2 regions of the Kouleothrix sp. 19917 genome follow, and region 2 is predicted to be linked to the other one. Evidence: riboswitches for the same ligand, from Rfam matches in the RefSeq annotation. Region 2 holds a riboswitch; the other holds the start of a gene.

Region 1 (14,751 bases), 470 kb from region 2:
GCGCGCCAGCTCGAGTCCATATCCTGCACGCGCTCCCAGGCCTCGGGCACCAGCATCGTCAGCGCGTGGCGCACATCGCGCCCGCCCAGCACCAGCAGCTCCAGCACATTGTCGAGCATGCCCGAGTCCGAGCCGGTGGTATCGACAATCGGCCCCTGCTGCGCGACAAAGTTGCCCAGCGCCGCGCCGCCCTCAGCAATCGGCTCGGCCGCGCCATCGGGCTGGGCGTTCAGCCGCCACTCGGCCTCGCGCGCCTTCATCCAGGTGATGTTGCCGCGCAGCGTGTTGATCTCGCCGTTGTGCGACACCATGCGGAAGGGCTGGGCGCGCTCCCAGGTTGGGAAGGTGTTGGTGGAATAGCGCTGGTGGAAGACCGCAATCGCCGTGGTGTAGGCCGGGTCGGCCAGGTCGGTGTAAAAGTGCGGCAGCACTGGCGCGACCATCAGGCCCTTGTAGACAATCGTGCGCGCCGAGAGCGACGAAAGGTAGAAGCCTTCCAGCCCCTGCTGAATGGCGGCGGCTTCCATCTGCTTGCGGGCGAGGTACAGCGCGCGCTCGCGGGCGTCGCCGTCGAGTCCCGATTCGGCGCAGCCCACCAGGGCCTGCTCGATATCGGGCTGCGTGGCGCGGGCGCGCTCGCCCAGGGCCTCGCTATCGACTGGCACAGCGCGCCAGCCCAGCAGCCGGAGGTTGTAGCTCGCCAGCGCCGCCGCCACAAGCTCGCGCGCGGCATCGCGGGCGGCCGCATCGCGCGGCAGGAAGACCATGCCCACCGCAAGGTCGGCCACGTTGTACGAAATGCCCAGGCGCTGGAGCTCGCGGGCGAAAAACGCCTGCGGGATCTGCGTCAGCACGCCCGCGCCGTCGCCGCTCTTGCCGTCGGCGGCCACGCCGCCACGGTGGGCCATATTGCCCACGGCTGTCAGCGCCATCTGAATAATCTCGTGGCTCGGCGCGCCCGACAGGCGGGCCACAAAACCGATGCCACAGGCGTCGTGCTCGAACTGGGGGTGGTACAAACCGCGTTGCGACAATTTCTTGCTGGTGTGCATCTTTGTCATCCCTCTACTGCGTGAGTAGGTGCGAACGGCCGGGCCGCGAAGTGTGCGCCCGGCCAGGTTCCATCGATGGTATAAGACATACCTGCTGCGAGGTACCACACGAGGCGGAGCCACCGCGGGGGAAGAGGCGTTGCGGTGCCTTCGCCGGTGCTCCGTCGTGGAGCGTGTAAGAGTCAGGTTCGTGCGCTTGCGAGCGATGGGTACGAAGAAGATACAGCGCGACCGGCATTTTGGGGTGCCGGGTAAACAAAAACCCACAGCCAGATCTCGTACGACGAGATCGCTGCGGGCGTCATTGCAATCCGCTAAAACTTGGTTAATGGTTAAAAGGCACTATACAAGATAGGGGTACCTTTGTCAAGGGGCTTTGTGCAAGATTTCTCATTCTGATGCGGAAATTTGTACTTTTCATACAATCACGGAAATGGGCATGGAAGAAAAAGACGTGGTGCTTTCCCCAAAATCAGCTGAAATAGTCCAAATTTGTATAAATCCAACGAGGCGCTGATACCCACGTCCTGCTGTGCGCATGGGAAGCCGTGCTATACTCGTGGCTCGAACCGCCAGCAACCAGAAAAGCACCAGAAAAGAGGGAAGCCATGAGCGAGGAAACGCTGGGAACCACTACCGTCACGCAGGTCGCGATTATTGTGCGCGACATCGAGGCCAAGAGCGCCGCCTGGGCTGGCATGCTGGGCGTCCCCGTGCCCAATATCATCGTCACCGACGGCTACGATCTGGCGCGCACCGAGTACAACGGCGAGCCGTCGCACGCGCGCGCCAAGCTGGCATTCTTCAACCTCGGGCAGGTGTCGCTGGAGCTAATTGAGCCAATTGGCGAGCCAAGCACCTGGCGCGACCAGCTCGACGCGCATGGCGAGAGTTTGCACCACATCGCCTTTGGCGTCAAGGGCATGCAGGATCGCCTGGCATATCTGGCGGGCAAAGGCGCGCCGCTCATCCAGCGCGGCGAATACACCGGCGGGCGCTACGCCTATGTCGATAGCACCGAGCAATTTGGCGCAGTGATCGAGCTGCTGGAAAATGACTAATTTCTCTGGAAAATAAATTCCCTTACACTCAGCTTCCAGGAAGCTCAGGACAGTTTCAATCTGGTAGCCAGATGAGCTTCCTGGAAGCTTGCCCGTTGTATGAAATAACGTATTTTCCAGAATACTAATATGGTTCGCCCGAAAAAGCTACGCACTATATCCTAACCACATAGTGCGTAGTCCGTAGTTGCCTCAACAGATCGGCCGTGTGCCGTTTCTATCTGTAAAAACCTACAGCCCCAGCATCGCCTTCGCGATCATCAGGTAAATCGCCAGCCCAGTCGCATCGACCAGCGTGGTGATCAGCGGGGCCGACACCGTGGCCGGGTCGATGCCCACGCGCCGCGCAATCAGCGGCACGAGCGAGCCGATCACATTTGCCCACACGCAGATCGCCAGGATGGTGAGCGCCACCACGCCTGAGAGCGCGAACGTATTCCCCCACAGGAGCGTCCACGCCAGCGCCACGCAGCCCAACAGCGTGCCGAGCAGCAAGCCACTGAGCAGCTCGCGCAGCACCACGCGCCCGGTGTCGCGCGCGCGAATTTCGCCCAGCGCCAGCCCGCGAATCACGGTCGAAACCGTTTGCGCGCCCGTGTTGCCGCCCGTGCCAATCAGCAGGGGAATGAACACCGAGAGCATGACCATGCGCTCCAGCTCATTTTCAAAGAAGCTGAGCACGCTGCCGGTGAGCGTGCCGGCCAGAAACAAGAGCAGCAGCCAGACAATCCGCTTCCGCACTACCTGCGGGATGGGGATGGTGAAATACGGCTGATCCATGCCATCGTCGCTGACGCCGCCAAAGCGCAGCACGTCTTCGGTGCCTTCCGACACCAGCACGTCAATCACGTCGTCAACGGTGATGATGCCCAGCATTCGGCCACCTTCCGCCACCACTGGCACCGCCATAATGTCGTAGCGCGCCACCAGCCGCGCCGCCTCTTCCTGGTCGGTGGTGGGCGGGATGGTCACGACCTCGCGCACCATCAGGTCGGCGAGGCGGCGCTCGGAAGGCGCGGTGACAACCGTGTGCAGCGGCACAATGCCCAGCAGCTGCTGCTGCGGCCCGAGCACATACAGGTCGGTGAACGACTCGGTTTCGGGGTCGCTGTGGCGCAGGTGCGCAAGCGTTTCCTTGGCCGTCATCTCCGGCCGCACGCGCACGAATTTCTCGGTCATCAGGCGGCCGGCGCTTTGTGGCGGGTAGCTCAGCAGCGCGCGCACCTCGGCGGCGTCGCGTGGCTCCATGGCTGCGAGCAGGGCTTGCTGGCGCTCGGGCACGTCTTCGCTGAGAATTTCGGCCACGTCGTCCATCGGCAGACGATCGAGCAGATCGCCGGCTTCTTCGGCGGGCAGGTATTCCAGCAGCTCGCGCGTGGCGTCGCGGCTGGTTTCGCCCAGCACGTCGGCGGCCTGCGCGGGCGCAAGCGTGCGAAACACACGGACTTTGTCGTCGTCGTCGAGCCGATCGATCACCTCGGCGATATCGGCCGGGTGCCGGCCGGCCAGCAGCATGCGCAGCGCGTCGTCGTCGGCGGCGGCAAGCACATTCCGCACGCGCTGCTCAAGTGCTTCCACCCAGGTGATCGTGGCGTTGCTCATGCGCGCACCTCGTGGGCCGCCAGCCAGGGCTGCACAATGCCCAGCAGCTCGTCGGTGTGCGTGGCGACCAGCCAGTGGCCGGCGCGCGGCAGGGTGCGAAGCTCGGCATGCGGCAACAGGGCTTGCAGCTCGCGCGCGTGATGCGCCGGGGTGGTTGCATCGCGCCCGCCATTCACAATCAGTGCCGGGCAGCGCAGCTGCGGCAGCCAGGCGCGGCTATCGAAAGCCAGCAGCGCGCGCGCAACCGGCGCAACCCGCCCGCCACGGTTGGCGTCGAGCGTGGCATGCACGGCGCGGGGCGTGCTGCCCTCGGCAAAGGTGCTGGCGCGGCGCGGGCCAAGCAGGCGATACAGCTCGGGGCGCAGGCGGGCGTTAATCTGCTCGCGCAGCGTGGCCGCGCCACGGGCGTAGGCGCATACGAGCGCCAGCGCGCGCACGCGCGCCGGGTAGGCGCGGGCGAGTTGCTGCGCTACCGCACCGCCCGAGGCGTAGCCCAGCACAATGCAGGAATCGATATGGAGCAGATCGAGCAGAGTGTTCAGGTCGTCGGCCAGGCGCTCGATGCTGTCGGGGCCGGGCAGGCAGCTGCTCTGGCCGTGGCCGCGCAGGTCGGGAACAATGACCTGAAACGCGCGGGCCAGCGCTGGAATAATTGGCGCGAAAATTTCGCCAGTGGTGCCGAGACCGTGCAGCAACAGCACAGGGGTGCCGCTGCCGTGGACAGCGCAGTAGAGCGCGGAGGCGCGACGGCGTGCGGAGCGCACGCGCGGTGCCAAAGTGTTCATGATGTCCTCCCAGGATCGATGCGGCAAGCAGGGCCGCCGGAGTTTTAGCGGCGCGCCGTGGGCCGCGCCAGTGGAAGGGAGGACAAAAACGCCCCCACACCTCGCAGTGTGAGGGCAGCGCAGGGTTTGGCTAGTCGCTATGGGCTATGCCATAGCATCGCCAACCGCTGGCAGCAAGCGCATCACAAAACGAGGCCACCGGCGCAGCGCGACCAGACGCACCGCGCACAAGAATGACTGGCGTCCATACAACTCCATAAAAAGCCCCCTCGGGCAAGCCCAAGGGGTTATAAAGCACAACGACGCGCGTTCACACGAACGCCCGTTTTGGCTTCTCCCCAACTTGAGCTTTGGCACTGCACAGCGTAGCTTTCGCAGTCGTGTTAGAGCGAGCCTTAGCTCGGACCGCCCTGGTCTACCCCTGAGCGTCTTTCGACGGGCCGGGGCAACGACTTGTGTCTGTGCAGACGCCGCACCTAACGAGAGAGCACGTACGCCTTGCCGGAAGCCTTCCGACATGCCCGAGTATACACCCCCGGCAGAGGAGTGTCAAGCTTGTTGTGAAAATTGTAACCTTTGCGCACGGCATCGGGAAGCCATAAGCCGCCAACAAGAAACCGGGCGGATGGCACATGCCACCCGCCCGACCAGTGATGCTCAAGGATGTGTACGAAGCTAGCTGGCGGGGGCTGTCACGCCCACTGCCACAGGCTCTTCGACCTGCCCACCCGGCACAGCCACGCCATCGGTGAGGTAGCCAATCTCGCCCATCTCGGGCATATCCAGGCCGTTGATCTCGTCCTCGGCGCGGCTGCGCAGCAGGCCAGCGCGCTTCAGAACGGTGAAGAAGACGTATGACAGGCCGAAACCCCAGATCGCGATCGCGGCGGCTTCGAGCACCTGCGGCAGGATCTGTGCGAAGCTGCCACCCACAATGCCCGTCACTGGCGACTCGACACCATTCCAGGCGGCGGTATCGGGGTTGCCCACTGCGAAGATACCGACGGCCAGCACGCCCCACATACCATTGACGAAGTGCACCGGCACCGCGCCAACCGGGTCGTCGATCTTGGCCTTCTCAAGCCAGCCAGTCGCCAGCACCACCAGCACGCCAGCCACCAGGCCAATAATCACCGCGCCCCACGGGTCGACAAATGCGCACGGTGCGGTAATCGCTACCAGGCCGGCCAGGATGCCGTTCACCGACATGGAAGGCGACGGCTTCTTGGCGCCCGTCAGCCAGGTGTACGTCATGGTGCTGACACCACCCGCCGCGCCGGCCAGCAGCGTGTTGATGGCTGCAATAACCGTCAGGTTGATCGGCCACATCGAGGCGGCGGTTGTGACATTGCCGCTCGCATCGGCCACGGCCGGGGTGATCAAGCCCAGCGAGGAGCCCGGGTTGAAGCCGAACCAGCCAAAGTACAGGATGATCGTACCCAGAATACCCATCGGGATGTTATGGCCGGGGATGGTATTTGCGCTGCCATCCTTATTGAACTTGCCAATGCGCGGGCCAAGCACGATTGCAATCGCCAGGCCAACCGCGCCACCGGTCATGTGCACCACACCCGAGCCGGCGAAGTCGACCGCGCCGTTGCCAAGGCCCAGCGAACGGCCCAGGTTGGCCAGCCAGCCGCCGCCCCACACCCAGTTGCCGGCAATCGGGTAGATGATCATGCTGACCCAGAAGCTCATGATCACAAAGCCCAGGAACTTGATACGCTCAGCGCCCGAACCAGTCGGGATCGTCGCCGCCGTGTCCATGAAGACCATCTGGAAGAGGAAGAAGGCGAAGATGCCGGCCGCGCTCAGGCCAATGCCCTGCAGGAAAAAGCCGGTGGTACCGAGCACGCCGAACTGATCGCCCAGGCGAATGCCGCTGCTCAGGTTATCGCCCCAGGCGCCCAGCGTCAGCGGCGAGAAAGCCCACGGCCCGGCGATTGCGCCCGCGGTCGTCACCTCGGGGTAGGCCAGGTTCAGGGCGCCAAACTGGAAGGCGAAGCCGCAGATCCAGTAGCCAATCGCACCGAGACAGAACACCATCATGTTCATCAGCATGGTGTGTGCAACATTCTTGGCGCGCGTGAAGCCCGTTTCGACGAGCGCGAAACCTGCCTGCATGAAGAACACGAGGAAAGCAGCGAGGATAAGCCAGAGGATGTTTGCTGCCGTAGTCAGCAGCTGAATTTGGTCGTTCATGATAACGACAGTCCTTTCTTGAAATCTTTAACCTCGTCGTAGCTTGGCGCGTGTGCTGCGATAGTCGATCACAGCTGAATCACGCTTTCCGCCAGATACGCCGACCCTTTGGCACCATGGCCGCCCATCGAACGTGGATGGGTGCGGCGGTGGCCCGACCGCCGCAATTTAGTTTTTTTAGCTGCGGAACACCTCCTTTAGTCCAGTGAAAACGCTTGATCCTGAGTACAAGGGAAGGGTTTCAGCGCGCCGAGCGTATTCGGCCAGCGGCGCGCTGCGTGAGATTCTTAGTCGGCCGCGCCCTCAACCGCCAGCGTCGCCACTGGCTCTGAAGTAGGGTCGGCGGCGGCCTGCTTCCCAAATGCAAGCCGCAGCAGCGGCGGCGTGACCAGCGTGGTTGCCAGCGTCACCACCACCAGCACCGAGAACAAGTTGGCATCGACGAGGCCAGCCGCCAGGCCCGCGCCGGCAATCACCAGCGCAACCTCGCCGCGCGACACCATTCCGACGCCAATCTGGAAGGCCGAGCGATTGCCAAAGCCGCCCAGGCGCGCGCCCAGGCCGCCGCCCACAATCTTGGTGAGCACGGCAATGATGATAATAGCGACCGTGAAGAGCGGCGCGGCGATCAGGCCGGCGGCTTGCGCCTGCAGGCCGATGTTGATAAAGAAGATCGGGATGAAGAAGCCATAGCCCAGCGACGCGGTGCCGTCGTGCACGATATGGCCTTCGTCGGCGTGGCGCGCCACCACAACACCCAGCAGATATGCGCCGGTAATGGTTGCGACGCTGCCCAGCGCCTCTGCCGCCCAGGCATACACCAGCACCAGGCCCAGAAGCAGCGCCAGGCTGGCTTCGCGGTGGTGCAGGTGGCGCTCCCAGCGCACCAGCAGCGGCACCACTTTATCGCCAATCACCCAGGCAATCGGGAAGAACAGGATCATCTTGCCGAGCGTCCAGTAGATATTGCCCTCGCCGGAAAGGCTCATCACCAGCGCAAACACCAGCACGCCCAGCACGTCGTCGATGATCGCCGCGCCGAGGATGGTCGAGCCTTCGCGCGAGCGCAGCCGGCCGAGTTCGCGCAGCGTTTGCGCCGAAATGCTCACACTGGTGGCCGTCAGCACTGCGCCCAGGAAGAGCGCGTGGTGCCATTCCATCCCCACCGCCTCACCGATCAGCAGGCCAGCCGCCAGCGGCAGCACCACCCCGCCGATTGCCGTGAGCATGGACACCTTGCCAGCCTGGCGCAGCGCCACGGTGTCGGTTTCCAGGCCAGCCATAAACATCAGCAGAATAACGCCAATATCGGCCAGGAGCTGCAGCGTTTCGTTCGGGGCCAGCCAGCCCAGCAGCGACGGGCCGAGGATCAGGCCCAGCAGCAGCTCGCCAAATACCGCCGGCATTCCCACCCGGTAGCTGATCTGGGCGGCGATCTTGGCGCCCACCAGAATGCCTGCCAGCGGAAGGAGCATACTCAATGTTTCGTGCATCGCGCGCCTCGTTCATAACACAGTGACGCCGGCTTGATCGGCCCTCGATCAATCCGGCATCGCATCATCGCACTTATTTAAGCAGGGTTAAACTTGAGTAGCCATATGATAGACGCTTCGCGACGATACGCATACGGCTACATTGTATGAAACGCCCTAATAATATTATGGATGTTTTGTATAAAGAGATACAGCTCATTTCCCGCAGGTCGGTGTATAGTGGTGTTCGAACAGCTCAGGCAGCAGCTGCCTGGTGGCTCGGCCAGCTTGCATTCTGTACAAAGCGCATAAAGCGACGGGCGAAATAGCATATAATAGGCGCGTGTACATCGTTGTGCCCCGTCAGTTTCACACCGGCGAAAGGCAGGCGCAGCGATGATTGATGAACACACCCTCCGCCATCTTTACCTCGTCGAGAAACACTCGATCCAGGCGATCGCCGCGCAGGTTGGTCTTTCTATCCAAAGCGTGCGCGATCTGCTGGGGCGCTACCACATTCCGCGCCGGCTGGCCGGTTTCCAGCCCAGCAGCGCGGCCCACGCCGCCCCGGCGCTCGACGAGCCAACCCTGCGGCAGCTCTACCTCGCTGAAGAACGCTCGATTCGTGATATTGCCGGGCACTACAGTATTTCCACCCGCAGCGTCTACGACGCGCTGGTGCGCTTTCGCATTCCCCGGCGCAGCGGCGGCTACCGCAAGCCCGCAGCGCCCGCGCCCGCCGACGACAACCCTTTGGATGAAATAACCCTCCGCCGCCTGTACGAGCAGGAAGGCGCGACAATTGCGGCGATTGCGCAGGCAATGGCGTGCTCGCCTTCGCGGGTGCGCCACGCGCTGGTGCGTTTGGGCATCCCACGGCGGCGGCGCGGCCGGCGCGATAACACTTCGCACGGTGCTTGACTTTTAAAATGAGCGGTGCTATACTCGCGCCGTTCCGAACCCGATAACCCATTTTTAAAGACATGAACTACGCGTTTTCGAAGCAGGGTAAGCAGAGCAAAAAGCCGGCCGCACGGTCTGGTTAAGCTCGCTTGTCCCCCGAACGCGAACGACAAGCCCGCTTCACCAGACTGGTGAAGCGGGCGTTTTTGTGTACTTGTTCAGGAGGCTTCCGTATGAAACAGCTCGTGATCCAGCAGCTGCGCGCAATGCAGCGCCACGCTTCCGTTCGCCGGTCAATGACATGCTGGAGCAGTGAGAGGCGCGGAAATGAGCCACCTGAACGGTCACGCTAGCACGTGGCGCGCGTGCGCGCCTGCCCGCTCGTTCAGTGCTGAACGCCCTGCCATGAATGGCAACGCCGCACCGCTACGCGGCCGATTCTCTGTTTTCACTCCTGGTTCCAGCTCATACTGTGTTTCACGCCACGACGCGCACGCCTGCACAGGCGGGCTTTGCTATGCCCTGCGCGCGCCGACCGTACCGTTTTTGTGTTGCGCAGCGCACTGCGCCTAGCCGAGGAGCAAGCCCAACATGGCACAAACACTCGCGGAACAGATCCTGTCGAACGCCGCCGGCCGCCCGGTGCAGGCTGGCGAAAATGTGGTGGTGAATGTCGACCTGGCGATGATGCACGACAGCATTTCGCCCAGCATCATCAAGGTGCTGCACGGCGAGCTGGGTGCCGAGCGCGTGTGGGACCCCGAGCGGATTGCGGTGGTGGTCGATCATGTCGCGCCGGCCGCGACCATTCAGAACGCCGAGCACCAGGCCAACCTGCGGCGCTGGGTGCGCGAGCAGGGCATCAGCCACCTCTACGACGTTGGGCGTGGCATTTCGCACCCGGTGCTGGTGGAAGAAAACATGGCGCGGCCGGGCATGCTGATCATCGGCAGCGACTCGCACTCGACTGGCTATGGCAGCGTGGGCGCGTTTGGCACCGGCATGGGCACCACCGACATGGCGCTGGCGCTGGCCACCGGCCAAACATGGCTGCGCGTGCCCGAGACGGTGCGCGTCGTGGCGCGCGGGCGCTTCCAGCCCGGCGTCAGCGCGAAAGACCTGGGCCTGCGTGTGGCGCGCGAGATCGGCGCCGACGGCGCAACCTATCAGTCGGTTGAGTGGCACGGCGTGGAGTTCCTGCCCACCGGCGACCGCATGACCCTGGCGACACTTTCGATTGAGGTTGGCGCAAAGGCCGGCATCGTGCCGCCCGTGTTCGACCTGCCGGCCGACGCCGTGCTTGCGCCAATCGACCGGGCGGCGCTGGCGAACAGCGTGCCGGAATGGCTCCGCGTCGAGGAAGGCGCGCGCTACAGCCGCAGCGTAGAGATCGATCTCGACACGCTCGCGCCGCAGATCAGCGTGCCGCATTATGTCGACAATGTGGTGGATCTGCCCGAGGTTGGCCGCGTGGCGGTGGATGTGGTGTATTTGGGCACATGCACCAACGGCCACCATGCCGACATGGCCGCCGCCGCGCGCATCCTGCAGGGCAAGCGCGTGGCCAGGGGCGTGCGCCTGATTGTGGTGCCGGCCACCAGCGAGGCGCTGCGCCAGGCCACCGAAGATGGCACGCTGGCAACACTGCTCGCGGCTGGCGCGGCGCTGGGCACGCCTGGCTGTGGCGCGTGCATTGGCCGCCACATGGGCGTGCTTGCGCCGGGCGAGGTGTGTTTGTTCACTGGCAATCGCAACTTCCGCGGGCGCATGGGCTCGCCACAGGCGAATATCTACCTAGGCTCGCCCGAGGTGGCCGCCGCAACCGCGCTGACCGGCTATATCACGCACCCGGCGGAAATCAGTTAGTACTCTGGAAAGAAAGTTCTTTTATACAACGGGCAAGCTTCCAGGAAGCTAATCTGAGTATCAGCTTGAAGGAAAACTGGCTTCAGCTTCCTGGAAGCTGAGTACAAGGAAATTTATTTTCCAGAGTAGTTCGTAGGTTTGCAGGTTTTCGTACGCGTCGTCAGGAGCATATGATGGACACCACACTGCTGCTGAAGGGCTTGCTGATCGGCTTTTCCATTGCCGCGCCGGTGGGGCCGATCGGGGCGCTGTGCATCCGCCGCACACTGGCGAGCGGGCGGGCGGCCGGGCTGGTTTCGGGGCTGGGCGCGGCCACGGCCGACGCGATCTACGGCTGTATTGCCGGCTTCGGGCTGACCTTTATTTCAAGCCTGCTGATCAGCCAGCAGCTGTGGTTGAAGCTGATCGGCGGCGCGTTTCTGTGCTACCTGGGCGTGCGAACTTTGCTGGCGCGCCCGGCCGCGCAGGCGGCGAACGCCAGCGGCGCGGGCCTGCTTGGCGCATATGCGTCCACCTTCTTCCTGACACTGACCAACCCCACCACGATCCTGTCGTTTCTGGCGGTGTTTGCGGGCCTGGGGCTGGCGAGCGCGGTGGGCAGCTACGGCGCGGCCGGGCTGCTGGTGCTGGGCGTGTTCATTGGCTCGGCGCTGTGGTGGCTGCTGCTGAGCGGCGGGGTTGGGCTGCTGCGCGCGCGCGTCACGCCGGCGACGCTGGTGTGGGTCAATCGCGTATCGGGGATGGTCATTCTGGTGTTTGGCGTCGCTGCGCTGGCAAGCCTCTTTGTCGGTTAGCAGGTTACAAGTTGGCAGGTTAGCAGGTTACAAGTTGGCAGGTTACAAGTTGGCAGGTTGGCAGGTTAGCGGGTTAGCAGGTTGCAAGTTGGAAAGTTAGCAGGTTAGCAGGTCGCACGTCGAAGGTCTAACCTGAAACCTTTAAACCTGCCAACCTGTAACTATCGGGGGTGGTATGAATCTCGAAACACTTGCTATTCACGCCGGGCAGGCGCCCGACCCCGCCAGCGGCGCGGTGATGCCGCCAATCGTGCTTTCGACGACGTTTGAGCGCGCCGCCGACGGCAGCTTCCCCAGCGGCTATATCTACACGCGCTCGGGCAACCCCAACCGCACCGCGCTGGAAGAATGCCTGGCCGCGCTGGAAGGCGGCGCTGCCTGCGCGGCGTTCGGCTCGGGGCTGGCGGCGGCGATGGCGGTGTTTCAGGCGCTCGCGCCGGGCGACCACGTAATTATTCCCGACGACGCCTACCACGGCGTGTCGCGGCTGGTGCGCGAGATCATGACGCCGTGGGGCTTGCAGGCCAGCGTGGTGGATATGACCAATCTCGACGCGGTGCGCGCGGCGCTGCGGCCGAACACGCGGCTGGTGTGGCTGGAAACGCCTTCCAACCCGCTGCTGAAAATTTCCGACATTGCCGCGCTGGCCGCGATTGCGCACGAAGCCGGGGCGCGCTGCGCGGTCGATAACACCTGGGCCACGCCGGTGCTCCAGCAGCCGCTCGCGCTCGGCGCGGATCTGGTGATGCACTCCACCACCAAGTACCTCGGCGGGCACAGCGACGTACTGGGCGGCGCAATCGTGGCGCGCGAGTCCGACGCATTCTTCGAGCGGGTGCGCTTCATCCAGGGAAATGGCGGCGCGGTGCCGTCGCCGTTCGACTGCTGGCTGATTGTGCGCGGCATTCGCTCGCTGGCCTACCGCATGCGCGGGCACGCCGAAAACGCCGCCCGCGTGGCCGAATTCCTGAGCGCACAGCCCGAGATCGAGCGCGTGTACTACCCCGGCCTTGCGTCGCACCCCGGCCACGCGGTTGCGGCGCGCCAGATGCGCAGCGGCGGCGGCATGCTCTCGGTCGAGGTGCGCGGCGGCGAGCCGGCCGCGATGGCGCTGGCCGCACGCGTGCGCTTGTTCACCCGCGCCACCAGCCTGGGCGGCGTGGAAAGCCTGATCGAGCACCGCGCCTCGGTGGAAGGGCCGGAAAGCCGCACGCCGCCCGGCCTGCTGCGCATTTCGGTTGGCCTGGAACACCCCGACGACCTGATTGAAGACTTGCGGCAAGCCCTGAAGTAAGGGCGAAGCGTTCGCCTACACCTGATTGCGAATGATAGACACGTATGCGGCGAATGCTTCGCCGATACGCCTGAAGAAAGGTTGTAAGCAATGGCCCGCGTATGGATTTTTGGCCCGAACGTCAACACCGACCAGATCGTCCCTGGCCGCTACGCGCCGTATATGCTGAAGGACGACTCCGAGCTGCGCAAGTACCCCTTTGTCGAGGCGCGGCCCGAGTTCGCCTCGACCGTGCAGCCGGGCGATTTGCTGGTGGCCGGGCCGAATTTTGGCTGCGGCTCGTCGCGCGAGTATGCCCCGCTGGCGCTGCGTATGGCTGGCGTGGGCGCGATCATTGCGCCGCTGTTTGCGCGTATCTTCTATCGCAACGCGCTGAACCTCGGCATTCCCTGCTTCGAGGCCGACCTAACGGGTGTGCTGCATGACGGCCAGAACGTCGAGTTCGACCTGACGAGCGGGCAACTGGTCGCTGACGGTCAGACCATCCAGCTGCCGCCGCCGCCGGCCTTCTTGCAGGAAGTCTGGGCTGCTGGCGGGATTGTGCCGTTCTACAAGGCGCACGGCCGCTTTCCGGGGCAGGGAGCGTAGGCAGGGAGACTGGGAGACAAGGAGACGGGGAGACAAGAGCAGTAGCCAGTTGGCACTACGCAGTATGCAGCAGCCTTCAACGTGCGAACGTAGAACCTGAAACTTGTTAACCTGCAAACTTTCAACCCTTTGCGCCTTTTGCGCTCTTTGCGGTGAAAATCGCGTCGTCTTGCGCCCTTCGATACGCGCTCTGCGCTACTCAGGACGCTGTCCCGTGTCTCGCATTTCTTGTCTCGCGCCTTGTGTCTCGCGCTGAATGAGGTTCTGGCATGATCACACAGCTTGCCGCGATTGCCGACGTGCATGGCAACACATGGGCGCTTGACGCCGTGCTGGCCGACATTGCGCGGCGCGGCATTGGCACAATCGTCAACCTGGGCGACTGCGTGTACGGCTCGCTCGACCCGGCCGGCACGATGGCGCGGCTGATTCAGCCCAATATCACGACGCTGGCCGGCAATCAGGATCGCGACGTGTTCGCGCCTTCCGAGCGCGTGCGCGCCGCGCCCGACCACGCCTTTGTGACGGGCGCGCTGAGCGCGGAGCAGATCGCGTGGTTATCTAGCCGCCCGCCAACGCTTACGCTGGGCGAGGTGTTCTGCTGCCACGGCACGCCCGCTTCCGACGAAACCTACCTGCTGGAACGGGTGACGGCGCACGGCGTTTCGCTGGAAACCGGCGACGTGATTGCCGGGCGGCTGGCCGGCATGGCCGAGCCAGTGGTGCTGTGCGCGCACAGCCACGTGCCGCGGATCGTATGGCTGCCGAGCGGCACGCTGGTCGTGAATCCCGGCAGTGTCGGCATGCCCGCCTACGACGAAGACACGCCTTTCCCGCATGTGATGGAGGCTGGCAGCCCGCATGCGCGCTACGCCATTCTGACGCGCACGGCGGCTGGCTGGCAGCCCGAACTCGTCGCCGTGCCCTACGACTGGGATGCGGCGGCAGAAGTTGCGCGCCGCAACGGCCGCGCCGACCGCGCGCGCTGGATCGCGACTGGCCGCGCCGTAATTGGTGATAGTATTCCGCTAAAGGACGCCTGATGACGACATCGTCTGTTCAACCGCTCCAAGTGCTGGCCATCCCCGGCGACGGAATTGGCCGCGAGGTGGTGCCGGCCGCGCTCGACGTA
Region 2 (14,751 bases):
CAGGTTGTAGCCCATCGGGTCGGCATTTGGGTCGACCGTGCGAATGTAGTGATACATCAGGATCGGCACGGCCACCGGCACGCCCGCAGCGGTGCCCGGCTGCGCGGGCGGCGCATCGGCGGGCGGAATGGTTGGCATCAGCGTTGGGATGGGCTGGCTGGGCGCGCCAACCTCGCCCAATGGCACGGGCGTGATTGTTGGCGTGGGAAGGATTTCGGGCGTGGCGGGAAGTACGGTCGGGGCGGCAGCTGCGGGCGCGGCGGGCAGGTTGACTGAGTCGGCCACAGCAATTGCCGCGCCCGGTTTTACCGCCACCTGGGCGGAGGCATCGGCGGCGCGCACAGCGGCGGTGGGCAGGCGCACGCTGAACGCGGGCTGCGCGGCAGCTGATTCGGGCGGAAACAGAATCTTCCAGCGCAAGGCCAGCGTGCCAGAAAGAATAACAATTATCCCAATCAGCAGGAAAAGCAGCCAGGAACTGCCCGGTCGGCGGTTGTCGATCATGCGCGATGCCCCTGTGTGCGGCGACGAAAATGGATTATAGCGCAAACGCGCCGCGTCTCCAAGCTTTCCCCGAAACATAAGTACTGTACTTAATAGGACCATGAGTACGTTGCATGGTTGGGGAGGCGCTCGGTATAATCACTTCCATGTTTACCAATATTGCCACCTCGGCTGCCATGTTGCTCCATTCTTGCGAGCAGGAAGGTGGAAAATGACACTACCACGTTCTGTCGGAGCTACGTCAGCATCTCTCGCGAATAACGGTGCATCCGCGCCGGCGCGCGGCATCTCGGCCTCGGGCTTTTTGCTCAGCGGCGAAGCGCGCGAGACATTGCAAGGCTTGTTTGGCCAGCTCGCCCAAGCCTTGGAATCGCTCCGCCACTTTTCGGCCCTTATTATCAACGAGCCGAATGTGCTGGCCCGCCCATCGCTGCGCAAGTGGCTTCAGCCCAATGCGCGCCAGGCCGAATCAACGATGCACGAGCTGCGCGACATGCGCGTGATCACATCGACCGCGCTTACCGACCTGTCGCAAAGCCTGACGGTGCTGGTGCTCGCCGCCGATATGCTGGCGCAGGGGCATCTTTCCGGCTCCGACGCAATGGCCTTCTACGAGCTGCTGCAGCGCAACACCGATAGCTCGCTTGCGGCGCTCCACGTCTTGCGCGTGCAGTGCGGCATCGATCCCTGATGCGCTTTCAGCGCAGGGTTTGGGGGACGGGGAATAGGGTTTGGTCATTACACTACGGAATTTTTCCTGATTTCCACATCGCTTTCTTGACAATGAACTGAGTAAAATTTTTCCGCTGCCCGAACGCCGAAGGACGAACACACTGTTCGTCCTTCGGCGTTTTTTGCGCGCAATTTGTGTGGAAGAGCTACGCCGGTGCCGGCAAACGAATCGCCTGCTCGATGGCGCGCGCCGCCCGCAGCACGGTCGCGTCGTCCCACGGCTTGCCGGCCAGCTGCAAGCCCAGTGGCAGCCCCCCGTCGAGGCCAACCGGCACGCTGATCGCTGGCCAGCCCAGCGCATTGAACGGCCCGGTGAATGCCGTCGACCCAATGGTGCTGAGCGCGGGCGCGGTGCCCGGCTGCGCGGGCGTGCTGATCAGGTCAACGCGCTCGAACAGCGCATCGCACTCGCGGCGCAGCGTGGCGCGGGCCTGCTGGGCCTGCACAAAGGCGCGTGGGCCATAGGCATAGGCGGCCAGCACGCGCTGCCGCATAAACTCGCCGTAGTCGGCCAGGCGCGCGCGCAGGTTCGCTTCGTGCAGGGTCGAAGCTTCAAGCGCGAGGATTGCGCCATTCACCAGGCGCAGCGCCTCGAGCGCGGGCATGTCGAGCGGCACCAGCTCTGCGCCAGCGCGCTCCAGTGCATGGAGCCCGGCGTGCCAGCCTGCCAGCGCGGCAGGCGTTCCCAGCGCCGCGCCCGAGCCATCGTCGCCCAGCATGCCAATTCGCAGGCCGCGCACGCCCGTGTCGAGGTTGGGCAGGGCAAACTCGCTGCCGGGGCGCGTGCGGCTGTCGCGTGAGTCGGGGCCGGCGAGCGTGCCGACCAGCAGCGCGGCATCGGCGACGCTGCGCGTGAGCGGGCCGAGGTGGTCGAGCGACCACGACAGCGGCGCGACGCCATGGAGACTCAGGCGCCCATAGGTCGGCTTGAAGCCAACAATGCCACAGAACGACGCGGGAATGCGGATCGAGCCGCCCGTGTCGCTGCCAAGCGCGGCCAGCACCAGCCCGGCAGCCACGGCAGCCGCCGAGCCGCTGCTGGAGCCGCCGGTGTCGTGTTCGGCGTGCCAGGGGTTGCGCGTCGGGCCGTAGTGCGCGTTGTTCGAGCCGGGCGAGTAGGCGAATTCCGAGAGGCGCGTTTTGCCGACAATTACCGCGCCAGCCGCCTCAAGGCGCTCAACCGCCGCCGCATCAAAGTCGGTAATATTGTCGGCCAGGATTTTCGAGCCGGCGGTGGTGCGGGTGCCGCGCATCGCCAGCAAATCTTTCACGGCGATTGGGATGCCGTGGAGCGGCCCGCGAGCCTGCCCGCCGGCCAGCTCGCGCTCGGCGCGCGCGGCGGCGGCGCGGGCGTAATCGCCAAGCACGAGCTGAAACGCGTTCATCTCCGGGTCGCGCGCGGCGATTGCGGCAAGTGTTTGTTCGGCCATCTCGGTGGGCGAAATTGCGCCGGAACGCAGCTGCGCGCCTAATTCGCCAATTGGCGAGTCGGCGTAGCCCGTCGCCGGTGCGCTCCCTGCGTTCGCGGGCGGGGGTGCCCAAGCCGATAAGTAGCCGGGCGTGCTGTCGCTGGGCAGCGCCGCGACCAGTTGCTCGAAGTCGAGCAGGCGGCTGAGAAAGCCTTTGTCGATAATGCCCTGGATGTCGGCCGGGTCGGGCGTGATGCCGGCGGCGCGCAGGTTCGCGTGCAGCTGATCGAGCACGCGCTGCGGGAGTTGCGGGGCGCTCATATGCACCTCTTATTCGTCGGTTACCAGCTCCTCAAGGCGGAGCGAAAGCACCTTTGATGCGCTGTCATCGCCCATCGAGACGCCATAGATCGTGTCGGCGGCTTCGATGGTGCCGCGATTGTGTGTCACCAGCAGGAATTGCGTCTGCGCGCCCAGGTCGATCAGCGCGTCGCGAAAACGCCCGACATTGGCCTCGTCCAGCGCGGCGTCGACTTCATCCAGCACGCAGAAGGGCGACGGGTTCACTTTCAGAATGGCGAACAGCAGCGCCGCCGCCGTGAGCGTGCGCTCGCCGCCCGAAAGCAGCGACAGGGTTTGCTGGCGCTTGCCGGGTGGGCGGGCCAGAATTTCCACGCCCAGGCCAGCGACGGTTTCGTGCTCTTCGCCATTGCCGTCGCCATTAGTTGCTGCGGCCGCGCTGCCGGGGCGGGTGAGCAGCAGCTGGGCCTGCCCGCCGCCAAACAAGCGCGTGAAACTGCGCTCGAACTCGGCGGCGACGGCGCGAAATGTCGCCTCGAAACGCATCTGCATCGAGCTGTCGAGCTCGGCGATCAGCTCGCGCAGGGAACCTTCGGCCGCGCGCAGATCGGCGATCTGCCCGGTCAGAAAGGTGTGGCGCTGCGACTCTTCCTCGAACTCTTCCAGCGCCAGCGGATTGATGGTGCCGAGGCGCTGGATTTTGGATTTGAGATTTTGAATTTTGGTTTCGAGCGACTCTGTGTTTTCCGCATCGGGCGAAGATGGAACGGCATCAGGATCGTGTGGCTTGTCGTCAGTCGTCAGTGGTTGGTCATCGGTCGTCGCGCTCTCAATATCGATGTCGTCGGCGGCGGCGCGCTCCCACAGCGCGTCGATGCGGTCGCGGGTGCGCTGCAGCTCCAGGGCGGCGCGGCCATGCGCCGATTCGGCCGCCAGCAGGGCACTTGTTGCCTCGGTTTCGGCGCGCTCAAGCTCGGCCTGGCTCCGCTCCAGTGCGCTCTGCTCGGCTTCGGAAGGGCTGATCTGCGCGCGCAAGGCGTCGATCTGGGCCAGCAGGCTGGTGTGCGCGCTGTGCAAAGCCGCCAGCTCGGCGTCGAGAGCGGCGCGCTCGCTGGCGAGTTCATCGACGCGGTGCTCGCCGGCGGCACGCTGCTCGGCCAGACGCGCAAGGTTTTGCGCGCTTGATTGCAGCAGGGCGCGCTCGGCACGCGCTTCGCCTTCGGCAGTGGCGGCGGCGGTGCGTAAGGCACCCGCCCGCGCCTGATCGCCACGCTCGGCCTCGGCGCGGCCCTGATCGTCGGTGCGTAGCTGCTCAAGATGAGCGTGGGCCTCGGCGGCGCGGGCTTCCAGCGCAGCCTGTTCCTGCGCCAGCGCGCCTTGCTGCTCGCCAATGTCGGCCAGTGTGCTGGCGTGCTGGGCGTGGCGGCGCGTTTGCAGGTCGAGGTCGGCTTCGGCCTGGGCGGCGGCGCGGCGCGCGCGCTCGATCACGCCGCGCTGCACGTCGAGATCCTGTCCGGCGCGCTGGCGTGCGCCTTCGGCTTCGCGCAAGGCACGCTCGGCCTGAGCGGTTTGTGCTTCCAGCGTGGCGCGCACCTGGGCCGCGCGCTCGGCGGTGGCGCGCGCCTGCGACACCTGCTCGGGCAGCTCGCGCAGCTCGCGCTCGCGGCGCAGCGTGCCAGTTTCTTTTACCTGCGCGCCGCCCGTCACCGCCCCGCCGCTGCTGACCTGCTCGCCCGCCAGCGTCACCAGCGTCCACCCGCCCGTGAGCTGGCGCAGCGCCTGGCGTGCAGTCGGCAAATCTTCTACCACGAGGGTGCGGCCAAGCAGATTTTGCACGACCGGGCGGTAGTGCTCGTCGAAATCGATCAGGTCGGTGGCGACGCCCAGCACGCCAGCAATATTCACCGAAGCGCGCCGGTCGTCGCCCCGGCGGATGGTGTCGAGCGGCAGAAAGGTGGCGCGACCCTGCCCGCCGCGCTTGAGCGCCGCAATCGCGTCTTCGGCGTCGGCCCACTGCTCGACAACCACATTTTGCAGGCGCGAGCCGAGTGCGACTTCGATTGCGGTTTCGAGGTTGGCGGGCGTGCGAATGATTGACGACACCAGCACAAAGCCGTCGCGCCCCTGCGTTTCGGCCCACTGCATGGCAGCTTTCACGCCAGCAAAGGCGCCGGCATAGCTGCGCTGCAGGCGGGTGAGCGTTTCCAGGCGCGCTTCGGAATCGGCCACGGCGCGGCGAGCCTGGGCCAGCGCTTCGTCGGCGCTGGCGCGCTTGGCGCGGGATTGATCGAGCGCGGCGCGGGCCTGCTCGGCTGCGCTGGCGGCGGCTTGCTGGGCCTGCTCGGCGCTGCTGAACTGCGTCTGCGCGGCTTCAAGTGCCAAGCGGCGCTCGGCCAGAACGCGCTCGGCAGCTTGCAAGCCTTCGGCGGCGCTGGCTTCTTCGGCCAGCAGGCGGGCGCGCTGCGCCTGCAAGCCCTCGGCGCGGCGGCGGCGCTCGGCCAGCGCGGCGGTGGCTTCCATCTCGGCGCGCTGAGCGGCATCCAGGGTGCGCTGGGCGGCGCGGCGCTCGGCCTCGCGCGCGGCCAGCTCCTGCTCGACCGCAGCGACGGCGGCGCGCTGTTCAGCCAGGCGCGCTTCGGCGGCGGCCAGGCGCTCGGCCACGGTGGCGCGCTCGCGTTCCAGCTCCTCGCGGCGCAGATCGAACTCTCCCAGGCTGCGGGCAAACTCTTCGCCCCGGCGCAGCAATGCGGCCTGCCGCTCGGTGCCCACCGCAAGGTCGCGCTGGGCGGCCTCGGCGCGGGTATGGAGCGCGCTCGACTCGGCATGGAGCGCGCCAAGCCGCTCACGCAGGGCGCGCAGCTGTTCGCGGGTGCTGTGCAGTTCGGCGGTGGCGGCGGCCTGGGCGGCGCGGCGCGCAGCCAGGGCGTGCTCGTGCTCGGCGGCGGCGATTTCGGCGGCGGCGCGGGCGGCCTGGGCAGCGTGCCATTGTGCGGCATACTGGCGCAGTTGCAGGGCGCGCAGCTCGGTGGAATATTCGCGGTGCGTGCGGGCCAGGCTGGCCTGGCGCTTCAGCGAGCGCAGGCGCGGCTCAAGCTCGGCCAGCACATCTTCGCTGCGCTCCAGGTTCGTGCCCGTTTCGCGCAGGCGGCGCTCGGCGTCGTGCTTGCGTGTTTCGAACACGCTGATCTCGGCCGCATCTTCGAACAGGCGGCGGCGCTCTTCCGGGCGCAGCGTCAGCGCCGCGTCGACCAGACCCTGGTTGATGATCGTGTATGAGCCGCCCAGCGGGCCAACCGCCTCTTGCAGGTCGCGCAGGCGCACGCGGTTGCGGTTGATGTAATACTCGTTGTCGCCAGCCCGCGTGGCGCGGCGCGTGATCGTCACCTCGCCGTAGGGCAGGGGCAGCAGCCGGTCGGCGTTATCGATCGTGAGGGAAACTTCGGCCAGGCCGGCGGGCGCGCGCTTGCTGCCGCCCGAAAACAGCAGATCTTCGGTGCGTTTCGAGCGGAGCGCGCTGAAGCTTTGCTCGCCCAGCACCCAGCGCACCGCGTCGGCCACGTTCGACTTTCCCGAGCCGTTCGGGCCAATGATCGCGGTAATGCCGGGGCGGAACTCAAGGATCGTGCGGGTGGCAAACGTCTTGAAGCCCTGGATGTCGAGGCGTTTGAGATACACAGCGCAAGCTATTCTGGTGGGCAGAAAGGCACGATTGCGGGCGGCATTATAGCATACTTCTTGGGCTGCACCCTTTGATAGGTTCTGCGCGCTACTCAGGGTGCTATTGCGGAAAGCATGATCAATTTCCTTTGTGCAGGATTTTTGCGCAACGCGCAAAAATCCTGCACAAATTAATCGTACATACCTTGCTGCCGCAGGCAAAAGCGCATCACAACTATGAAAAACATAATGGCTTTCCGCAAAGCCGCGCTAGCGTGAATCGCGTTTGACAAGGCCGCGCCGCTGTAGTATAATCCGCGGGCGTTGACGTGAGGCAACCTGTTTCACCTCCCCGAGGTAAACATTTTACAAGGCAATACAGCTAGCACAGCCTCTGGCGTGCTGGTTTTTATTTGCCAAGGGCCTTGCGTCTGCACTTTACCAACACAGAAATGCAAGTCAGTGCGGTGAACCCGATCATTATGATCGGAAAACCATTTTATGAAGAGTTTGATCCTGGCTCAGGACGAACGCTGGCGGCGTGCCTAATGCATGCAAGTCGCACGGAGAGCCTTCGGGCTCTGAGTGGCGCACGGCTGAGGAACACGTGGGAATCTGCCCGACCGTGGGGGATAACGCGCCGAAAGGCGTGCTAATCCCGCATACGCTCGCAAGAGGAAAGCAGTAATGCGCGGTCGGAGGAGCCTGCGGCCCATCAGGTAGTTGGCGGGGTAACGGCCCACCAAGCCACTGACGGGTAGCTGGTCTGTGAGGACAACCAGCCAGACTGGGACTGAGACACGGCCCAGACTCCTACGGGAGGCAGCAGCAAGGAATTTTCGTCAATGGGCGCAAGCCTGAACGAGCAACGCCGCGTGGAGGATGACGGCCTTCGGGTTGTAAACTCCTTTTCCGGGGGATGATTGTGACCGTACCCCGGGAATAAGGCTCGGCTAACTCTGTGCCAGCAGCCGCGGTAAGACAGAGGAGCCAAGCGTTGTCCGGATTGATCTGGGCGTAAAGCGCACGCAGGCGGTTGGGCACGTGGGGTGTGAAAGCGGCCCGCTTAACGGGCCGAGGCCATCCCATACGGCCCGACTTGAGCCTGGCAGAGGTTCGTGGAATTGCCGGTGTAGTGGTGAAATGCGTAGAGATCGGCAGGAACACCAAGGGGGAAACCAGCGAACTGGGCCAGAGCTGACGCTCAGGTGCGAAAGCGTGGGGAGCGAACCGGATTAGATACCCGGGTAGTCCACGCCGTAAACGATGAATACTCGGCATCTGGGGGGCGATATTCGTCCGCCGGGTGCCCCAGCTAACGCGGTAAGTATTCCGCCTGGGAACTACGAGCGCAAGCTTAAAACTCAAAGGAATTGACGGGGGCCCGCACAAGCAGCGGAGCGTGTGGTTTAATTCGACGCAACGCGCAGAACCTTACCCAGGTTTGACATGGCACTGCAAGCCGGTGAAAGCCGGTCGCCTTCGAGGGTGTGCCACAGATGCTGCATGGCTGTCGTCAGCTCGTGTCGTGAGATGTTGGGTTAAGTCCCGCAACGAGCGCAACCCCTACGGTCAGTTACCTGTGTCTGGCCGGACTGCCCATCTTGGGAGGAAGGCGGGGATGACGTCAAGTCCGCATGGCTCTTACGCCTGGGGCGACACACACGCTACAATGTCGGTGGCAATGCGCAGCGACCTGGCAACAGGGAGCAAATCGCCAATCACCGACCCAGTGCAGATTGGGGGCTGCAACTCGCCCCCATGAAGGCGGAGTTGCTAGTAACCGCGTATCAGCCATGGCGCGGTGAATACGTACCCGGGCCTTGTACACACCGCCCGTCACGTCATGGGAGTTGTCAATGCTTGAAGTCCGTGGGCCAACCGTTTCGGCGGAGGCAGCGGCCGAGGGCAGGGGCAGCGACTGGGACGAAGTCGTAACAAGGTAGCCGTACCGGAAGGTGCGGCTGGATCACCTCCTTTCTAGGGAGCTCAGGCACTCTTCCTTGCCTGCATCGTCTGGCTTGCATTCCTGTGGTAAAGTTATGCTATAATACGGGCACGGGCGTATAGCTCAGTTGGTTAGAGCGCGATCCTGATAAGATCGAGGTCCCTGGTTCGAGTCCAGGTACGCCCACCAAACGCCGAGGTTCCGGTTTGCACCGGGCCTCGGTTTTTTGTGTGGGCACGCCCGGCCCGGGATGAAGATGTACAAAATAATCCGGCAAACATTTTGCCCTGGCCGCTAAAGCAGCGGGCTAAATTGCGGCGAAGCCCGCCTTCGCGGGCTGGAGCAGGCCGCGAAGGCGGCCTTTGCAATTGCAGCCGAGGGCTTAAGCCCCACGGCCCGCGCTACACCCCGGTTTTTTGTGCGCCTTGACAGCCCCCCGCCCCCGGCGTATACTAGCCGCGGTGACAAAAATCACGGAGTTGGTCGCTCCTTCGTTAGGCGCGGCGCTCACACAAACACAGGTCACTGTCCCGAACCGTCGAAAGACGCTAAGGGGCACACGGCGCGGCCCGGCCTAAGGGTCATGTCAAGGTGACTGCAGCGATTGCTACGTTGTGTGGGGGCTTAAGCTCAACCAGGGGGGAGAGGACGACGCAGCGTCTGCGTTTTCCGCCCCCTTGCATCTGCGAGGGGGCGTTTTGATGGATGGTATATGGACGACGGTCATTCCGCGACGGTGCAATGTGCATCCGCAATCTGTCGGCAGCGCTCCTTCCCCAGCGTGCTGCGCCGGCCCGTTCCTGCCACCCCGTAGCGGCAGGCGCTAAGCCGCGCACCACGCGCGGCGGCAGGCCCGCGGTTTGCTGCCAGTTTGCGGCAACCGGAGGCACGCCATGCTGTTTCTCGCAACGATTCTTGATGGCGCCGTGCATGGCAAGCGCGGCGAGCCGCTTGGCCGGCTGGAAGATGTGATCGTGCGCATCGGCGACGATCTGTACCCCCCGATCAGCGGCCTGGTGGTGCGCGATCGGCGGCGGCTGTTTTTTGTGCCCGCCGCACAGCTTGAGTCGATCAACGGCGTCGCCAAGCTCTTAAGTTCCACCGTTAATCTGCGCCCGTTCAGCCGCCGCGACGGCGAAGTGCTGCTGCGCAAAGACGTGCTCGACCACCAGATTATCGACATAACTGGCCGGCGGATTGTGCGCGTCAACGACGTGCAGCTCGCCCGCGTCGAAGGCGCATACCGCCTGATTGGCGTGGATGTCAGCCCGCAGGCGCTGGTGCGCCGGCTCGGGCCGCGCCGCCTGTCCGACCGAATCATCGGCCGGCAGATCATCGACTGGCGCGAGGCGCAGTACCTCGCCAGCGCCGCACCCGTGCAGCTCCGGGTTTCCTACGATCGCCTTTCCGAGATCAACCCGGTCGACCTGGCGCGGATTGTTGATGCGCTTTCGTACCGCGAGAGCGCCGAGATCGTGGCCGCGCTGGATGACGAAACCGCCGCCGAGACGCTGGAAGAAGTCAGCGACGAGCGCCTGGCCGACCTGCTGGAAGGCATGGATCAGGAGCGCGCCGCCGATATTCTGGAAGAAATGACGCCTGGCGCGGCCGCCGACGCGCTGGAAGACCTCGACGACGAAGTGGCCGAGCAGCTGCTGGCGCGCATGGAACCGGAAGAAGCCGCCGATGTTCAGCAGTTACTGGCCTACGACGAAGACAGCACTGGCCGCATCATGACCACCGATTTCGTGCGCGTGCCGGTGGGCGCATCGGTAGGCGACGCGCTGGCGATTGTGCGCGGGCTGGAAGAAGCGCCCGACCCGCTGCTAGCGGTTTATATCGTCGAAACGCCACCCGACCTCCCGCCCGACGACGACGCGCCCGCATTTCTGCACGGCATTGTGCGGCTGCGCAACCTCATTCTGGCCGACCCGGCCACGCCGCTGGCCGAGCTGATGGACGACGACGTGCCGACCGTCGGGCCGGAAGACCGCGCGGAAGACGCGGCGCGCGTGCTGGCCGAGTATAACCTGCTGGCTGTGCCAGTGCTCGACGACGACGGACGCATGATTGGCATTGTGACGGTTGACGACGCGCTGGCAGTTCTGCTGCCCGAGATCTGGCAGCGGCGCGGCGCGCGGGCTTTTGGCTAGTGCGCTTTCAGCGCAGGGGTTGGGGTTTAGGGTTTGGGGATTGCGATGCGCAACGAAGCCTTTTACCGCTATAAAACCTCACTGGGAATTGCGCGAGATCGCTGGCGACAAGCGTTACGACAAGGAATCACGATTATGACGACACGCAATACGGCCAGCAGCGGCACCGTGCGCGAGCGCATTCGGGCGCGGCGGCGGCGGATCTGGCCCTACCTGATGGCACTCGGCCCCGGCTTGCTGGCGGCCAGCGCGGGCAACGACGCCGGTGGCATCGCAACCTACGCCTCGGCGGGCGCTTCCTATGGCTATGGAATGCTCTGGGCCATGGTAATCGTTACGCTGTTTGTGGGCGTGGTGCAGGAAATGAGCGCCCGGCTCGGCGCAGTGACGGGCAAAGGCTTTTCCGACCTGGTGCGCGAAAACTTCTCGCTGCGCGTCACCGCGCTGATCCTGATGACATTGTTCGTCGCCAATTTCGGCATTATCGTCTCGGAGTTTGTTGGCATCGCCGCCGCCGCCGAGCTCTTTGGCGTGAGCCGCTACATCGCCGTGCCAATTGCGGCGGCGCTGGTCTGGGCACTGATCACGCGCGGCTCGTACGAGCGGGTGGAAAAAATCTTTCTGGTGCTGACGCTGGGTTTTTTTGCCTACATCGGCGCGGCGGTGCTGGCGCGGCCCGACTGGGGCGATGTGCTGCTGCAAACCGTGCGGCCCATGCCGCGCCTGGAAGTGGGCTACCTGCAACTGCTGATCGCGCTGATCGGCACGACGATCTCGCCCTACATGCAGCTGTATGTCCAGTCGTCGGTGGTGGAAAAGGGCGTGACGCCGGAAGAATACCCCTACACGCGCTTTGATGTGTTTGCCGGCACGCTGTTCGCCGGCATCGTGGCCGCGTTCATCATCATCGCCACGGCGGCTACGCTGTTCCCGCGCGGCATTGCCGTCGAAACTGCCGCCGACGCCGCCACGGCGCTGGAGCCGGTGGCCGGGCCGTATGCGCGCCTCTTGTTTGGCATGGGCCTGCTGGGCGCGTCGCTGCTGGCGGCGGGCGTGCTGCCGCTGGCGACGACCTATGTGATGAGCGAGGCGCTGGGATTTGAGCGTGGCGTGTCGCGCTCGTGGAGCGAAGCACCGATCTTTATGGGCTTGTTCACGGGCCTGGTGGCGCTCGGCGCACTGATCGCGCTGATTCCCGGCCTGCCGCTGTTTCAGGTGCTGGTGGGCGTGTATGTGCTGAATGGCGTGCTGCTGCCGATTGAGCTATTCGCGATTCTGGCGCTGGTCAACAACCACGAGCTGATGGGGAAGTACACGAATCGCGGCGGCTACAACACGCTGGCCTGGGCGATTGCGATTATCGTCAGCGTGCTGTCGGTGGGGCTGATTGGCATCACGGTGCTGGGCTGGTTTGGTGTGAGTCTGGGCTAGTGCATGTACGATTGACGATTTACGATTTTCGATTTCAAGCGTGCGGCGCAGAATGATCGGGCCACAGAGCGCACGGAGAGCACTGAGCGTGGAAATCCTAACTCGGTGTCCTCGGTGTTCTCTGTGGCCTAATCGTTTGGTTTTCGGTTAGAACAATGCTTTGCGCTACGATTCGCTGATTGTGATCTTCACAATCTGCTCGCCGGGCGTGGTTGGGTTCTGGTCGGGGTCGCGCAGCGGGATACCATTTACAATATCCTGGCCGCTCTGAACCTCGCCAAATACGGTATACTGGTTGTTCAGGCTGGTCGCTGGCGCGGTGGTGATAAAGAACTGCGAGCCGTTGCCATTCACGTCGTTGCCGGGGCGCGCCATCGCCACAATGCCGGGCTTGTCGAACAGCACCTTGTCGGTGAATTCGCCCGGGACGGTGTAGCCGGGGCCGCCGGTGCCGGTGCCGGTCGGGTCGCCGCCCTGCGCCATGAAGCCCGACAGCACGCGGTGCCACGTCACGCCGTTGTAGAAGCCTTCTTTTGAGAGAAACACAAAGCTGTTGACGGTTTTGGGCGCAATGTCGGGGCGCAGCTTGATCACAATATCACCGCGCGGCGTGGTGATCGTCGCGGTGTAGTTTTTGCTCGGGTCGATTGTCATCGGCGGCGCGCCCTGAGCGGCATACTTATCGTTGCGGGCGGCCACACCGTCGGCCCCGCCGGCAGCAGCCGCAGGCGCTGCGGCGGTCGGCTCGGCAGCGAAGGGCGCGGCGGTGGGCGCGGCAGCGGTGGAACCGCCACCACGGTTCGTCACCAGCATAATGATCAGGCCGGCCAGCAGCAGCACGACCACCAGGGCCGAAATGATGCCGGGCAAAGGATTCTGGCGCGGCGGCGGCGCCACGCGCTTGGGGCGATTTGCTTGGCTCACGAAGAACACTCCTTAAATAGTTGGTTTGAACGCAGAACCAGCGGCTATTATACTCGATCGCGTTCGGCGGCGATCTAAAGAAATGCTGAGAGCGCCGAAAGCCAATTTGACACGCCATGCGTATATTCGTATCATCGCTGCCGATAGCCGCGCACTGCCGACACACACAACACCATGACAGAAAACGACCCAACCAGTAGCCGCAAGCTCGATCACGTTCGTATTGTGCTGGGCGAAGACGTCGCCGCCAAGGGCGTCTATACCGGCTTCGGGGCCTACCGCCTGCCGCACGATGCCCTGCCCGACCTCGACCTGGCCGAGATCGACACCTGCACAACGTTTCTTGGCAAAGCCATGCGCGCCCCGCTGCTGATCAGTTCCATGACGGGCGGCGCGCAAGATGTCGCCCGTATCAACCTCGCGCTGGCCGAAGCCGCGCAAACACTTGGGCTGGCGATGGGCGTTGGTTCGCAGCGCTCGGCCATTCGCGACGAACGGCTGGCCTACACCTATCAGGTGCGCAAAGTCGCGCCCAATATTCCGCTGCTGGCGAATCTTGGCGCGGTGCAGCTCAACTATGGCTACGGCGTGGACGAGTGCCGCCGCGCAGTTGAGATGATCGAGGCCGACGCGCTGATCCTGCATTTCAACCCGCTTCAGGAAGCCGTTCAGCCCGAAGGCAACACCAACTTCAAGGGGCTGCTCGGCAAAATCGCGCAGGTCTGCCGCGCGCTGCCCGTGCCGGTGATCGCAAAAGAAGTTGGCAACGGCATCAGCGCCGCCGCCGCGCAACGGCTGGTGGAAGCGGGCGTGTGGGGCATCGATGTGGCCGGCGCGGGCGGAACAAGCTGGAGCGAGGTCGAGCGATTCCGCCACACCACCGCGCAGGGCGGGCGCGTTGCGGGCGCGTTCGCCGGCTGGGGCCTGCCTACCACCGAGGCGATCCGGCAGGTGCGCGCAGCCCTGCCCGACGTGCCGCTGATCGGTAGCGGCGGCGTGCGCAGCGGCGTGGATATTGCAAAAGCGATTGCGCTGGGCGCCGACCTGGGCGCGACGGCTAAGCCCGCGCTGGAGCCTGCCAACACCGGCAAAACCGAAGCGGTCATTGCTGGTCTGCAGGCGTATATCGACGAGCTGCGCGTGGCAATGTTCTGTAGCGGCTGCGGCGACTTGCAGGCCCTGCGCGCGCTCCCGCTGGAACGAATGTAGAAGACGAACAGAAGTTGACCTCGCATCCCTGGCTGTGGCTCGCTCCATCGCATCACGCCGCGACTTCTGATTCCTGACTCCGGACTTCTGAATACTATGCTTGTTACAAGCCTGAGTCTGCGCGATTTCCGCTCGTACGACCGGCTCGACCTGGCGCTGGAGCCGGGCACGACGCTGTTCTACGGGCCAAACGCCGCCGGCAAAACTACCATTCTCGAAGCGCTGTTCTACCTCGCCACCACGCGCTCGCCGCGCGCGGGCGCGGACCGTGAGCTGGTGCGCTGGGACGCGCAGGGCGATATTGGCACGCCACCCTTTGCGCGCCTGCTGTGCGACGTGAAGCGCACCGACGGCAAGGTGCGGCTGGAAGTGGTGGTGCAGCGCCGCGCCGACGACGAAGGCCAGCTCACCGCCGCATCGCTGAAAACCGTGCGGATCGACCGCAAGGCCGTGCGCGCGCTCGATCTGGTGGGTAACCTGCGCG

What was found. A riboswitch is a leader RNA that binds a small molecule or an ion and turns the genes downstream of it on or off. The one in region 2 is predicted to bind magnesium.
Region 1: linked by a shared signal. The riboswitch ahead of M1P90_RS16840 (alpha/beta fold hydrolase) and the one ahead of M1P90_RS18695 (magnesium transporter MgtE N-terminal domain-containing protein) in region 2 are both predicted to bind magnesium.

Annotation. Positions count from the first base shown of each region.
Region 1 covers NZ_CP097099.1:4,116,281-4,131,031, forward strand. Annotated here, with positions in the region: gene gltB (glutamate synthase large subunit) at 1-1,052, opposite strand, end outside; gene M1P90_RS16830 (VOC family protein) at 1,661-2,113, shown strand; gene mgtE (magnesium transporter) at 2,345-3,715, opposite strand; gene M1P90_RS16840 (alpha/beta fold hydrolase) at 3,712-4,500, opposite strand; M-box (ykoK) riboswitch at 4,830-4,991, opposite strand; gene M1P90_RS16845 (ammonium transporter) at 5,176-6,702, opposite strand; gene M1P90_RS16850 (cation:proton antiporter) at 6,990-8,195, opposite strand; gene M1P90_RS16855 (hypothetical protein) at 8,571-9,095, shown strand; gene M1P90_RS16860 (3-isopropylmalate dehydratase large subunit) at 9,669-10,943, shown strand; gene M1P90_RS16865 (LysE family translocator) at 11,114-11,737, shown strand; gene M1P90_RS16870 (trans-sulfuration enzyme family protein) at 11,913-13,031, shown strand; gene M1P90_RS16875 (LeuD/DmdB family oxidoreductase small subunit) at 13,122-13,619, shown strand; gene M1P90_RS16880 (metallophosphoesterase family protein) at 13,889-14,662, shown strand; gene M1P90_RS16885 (isocitrate/isopropylmalate dehydrogenase family protein) at 14,662-14,751, shown strand, end outside.
Region 2 covers NZ_CP097099.1:4,590,462-4,605,212, reverse strand. Annotated here, with positions in the region: gene M1P90_RS18725 (polysaccharide deacetylase family protein) at 1-504, opposite strand, end outside; gene M1P90_RS18720 (hypothetical protein) at 716-1,195, shown strand; gene M1P90_RS18715 (amidase) at 1,383-2,966, opposite strand; gene smc (chromosome segregation protein SMC) at 2,976-6,620, opposite strand; rRNA gene M1P90_RS18705 (16S ribosomal RNA) at 7,101-8,582, shown strand; tRNA gene M1P90_RS18700 (tRNA-Ile) at 8,663-8,739, shown strand; M-box (ykoK) riboswitch at 9,034-9,198, shown strand; gene M1P90_RS18695 (magnesium transporter MgtE N-terminal domain-containing protein) at 9,444-10,703, shown strand; gene M1P90_RS18690 (Nramp family divalent metal transporter) at 10,839-12,134, shown strand; gene M1P90_RS18685 (peptidylprolyl isomerase) at 12,300-13,058, opposite strand; gene fni (type 2 isopentenyl-diphosphate Delta-isomerase) at 13,233-14,267, shown strand; gene recF (DNA replication/repair protein RecF) at 14,364-14,751, shown strand, end outside.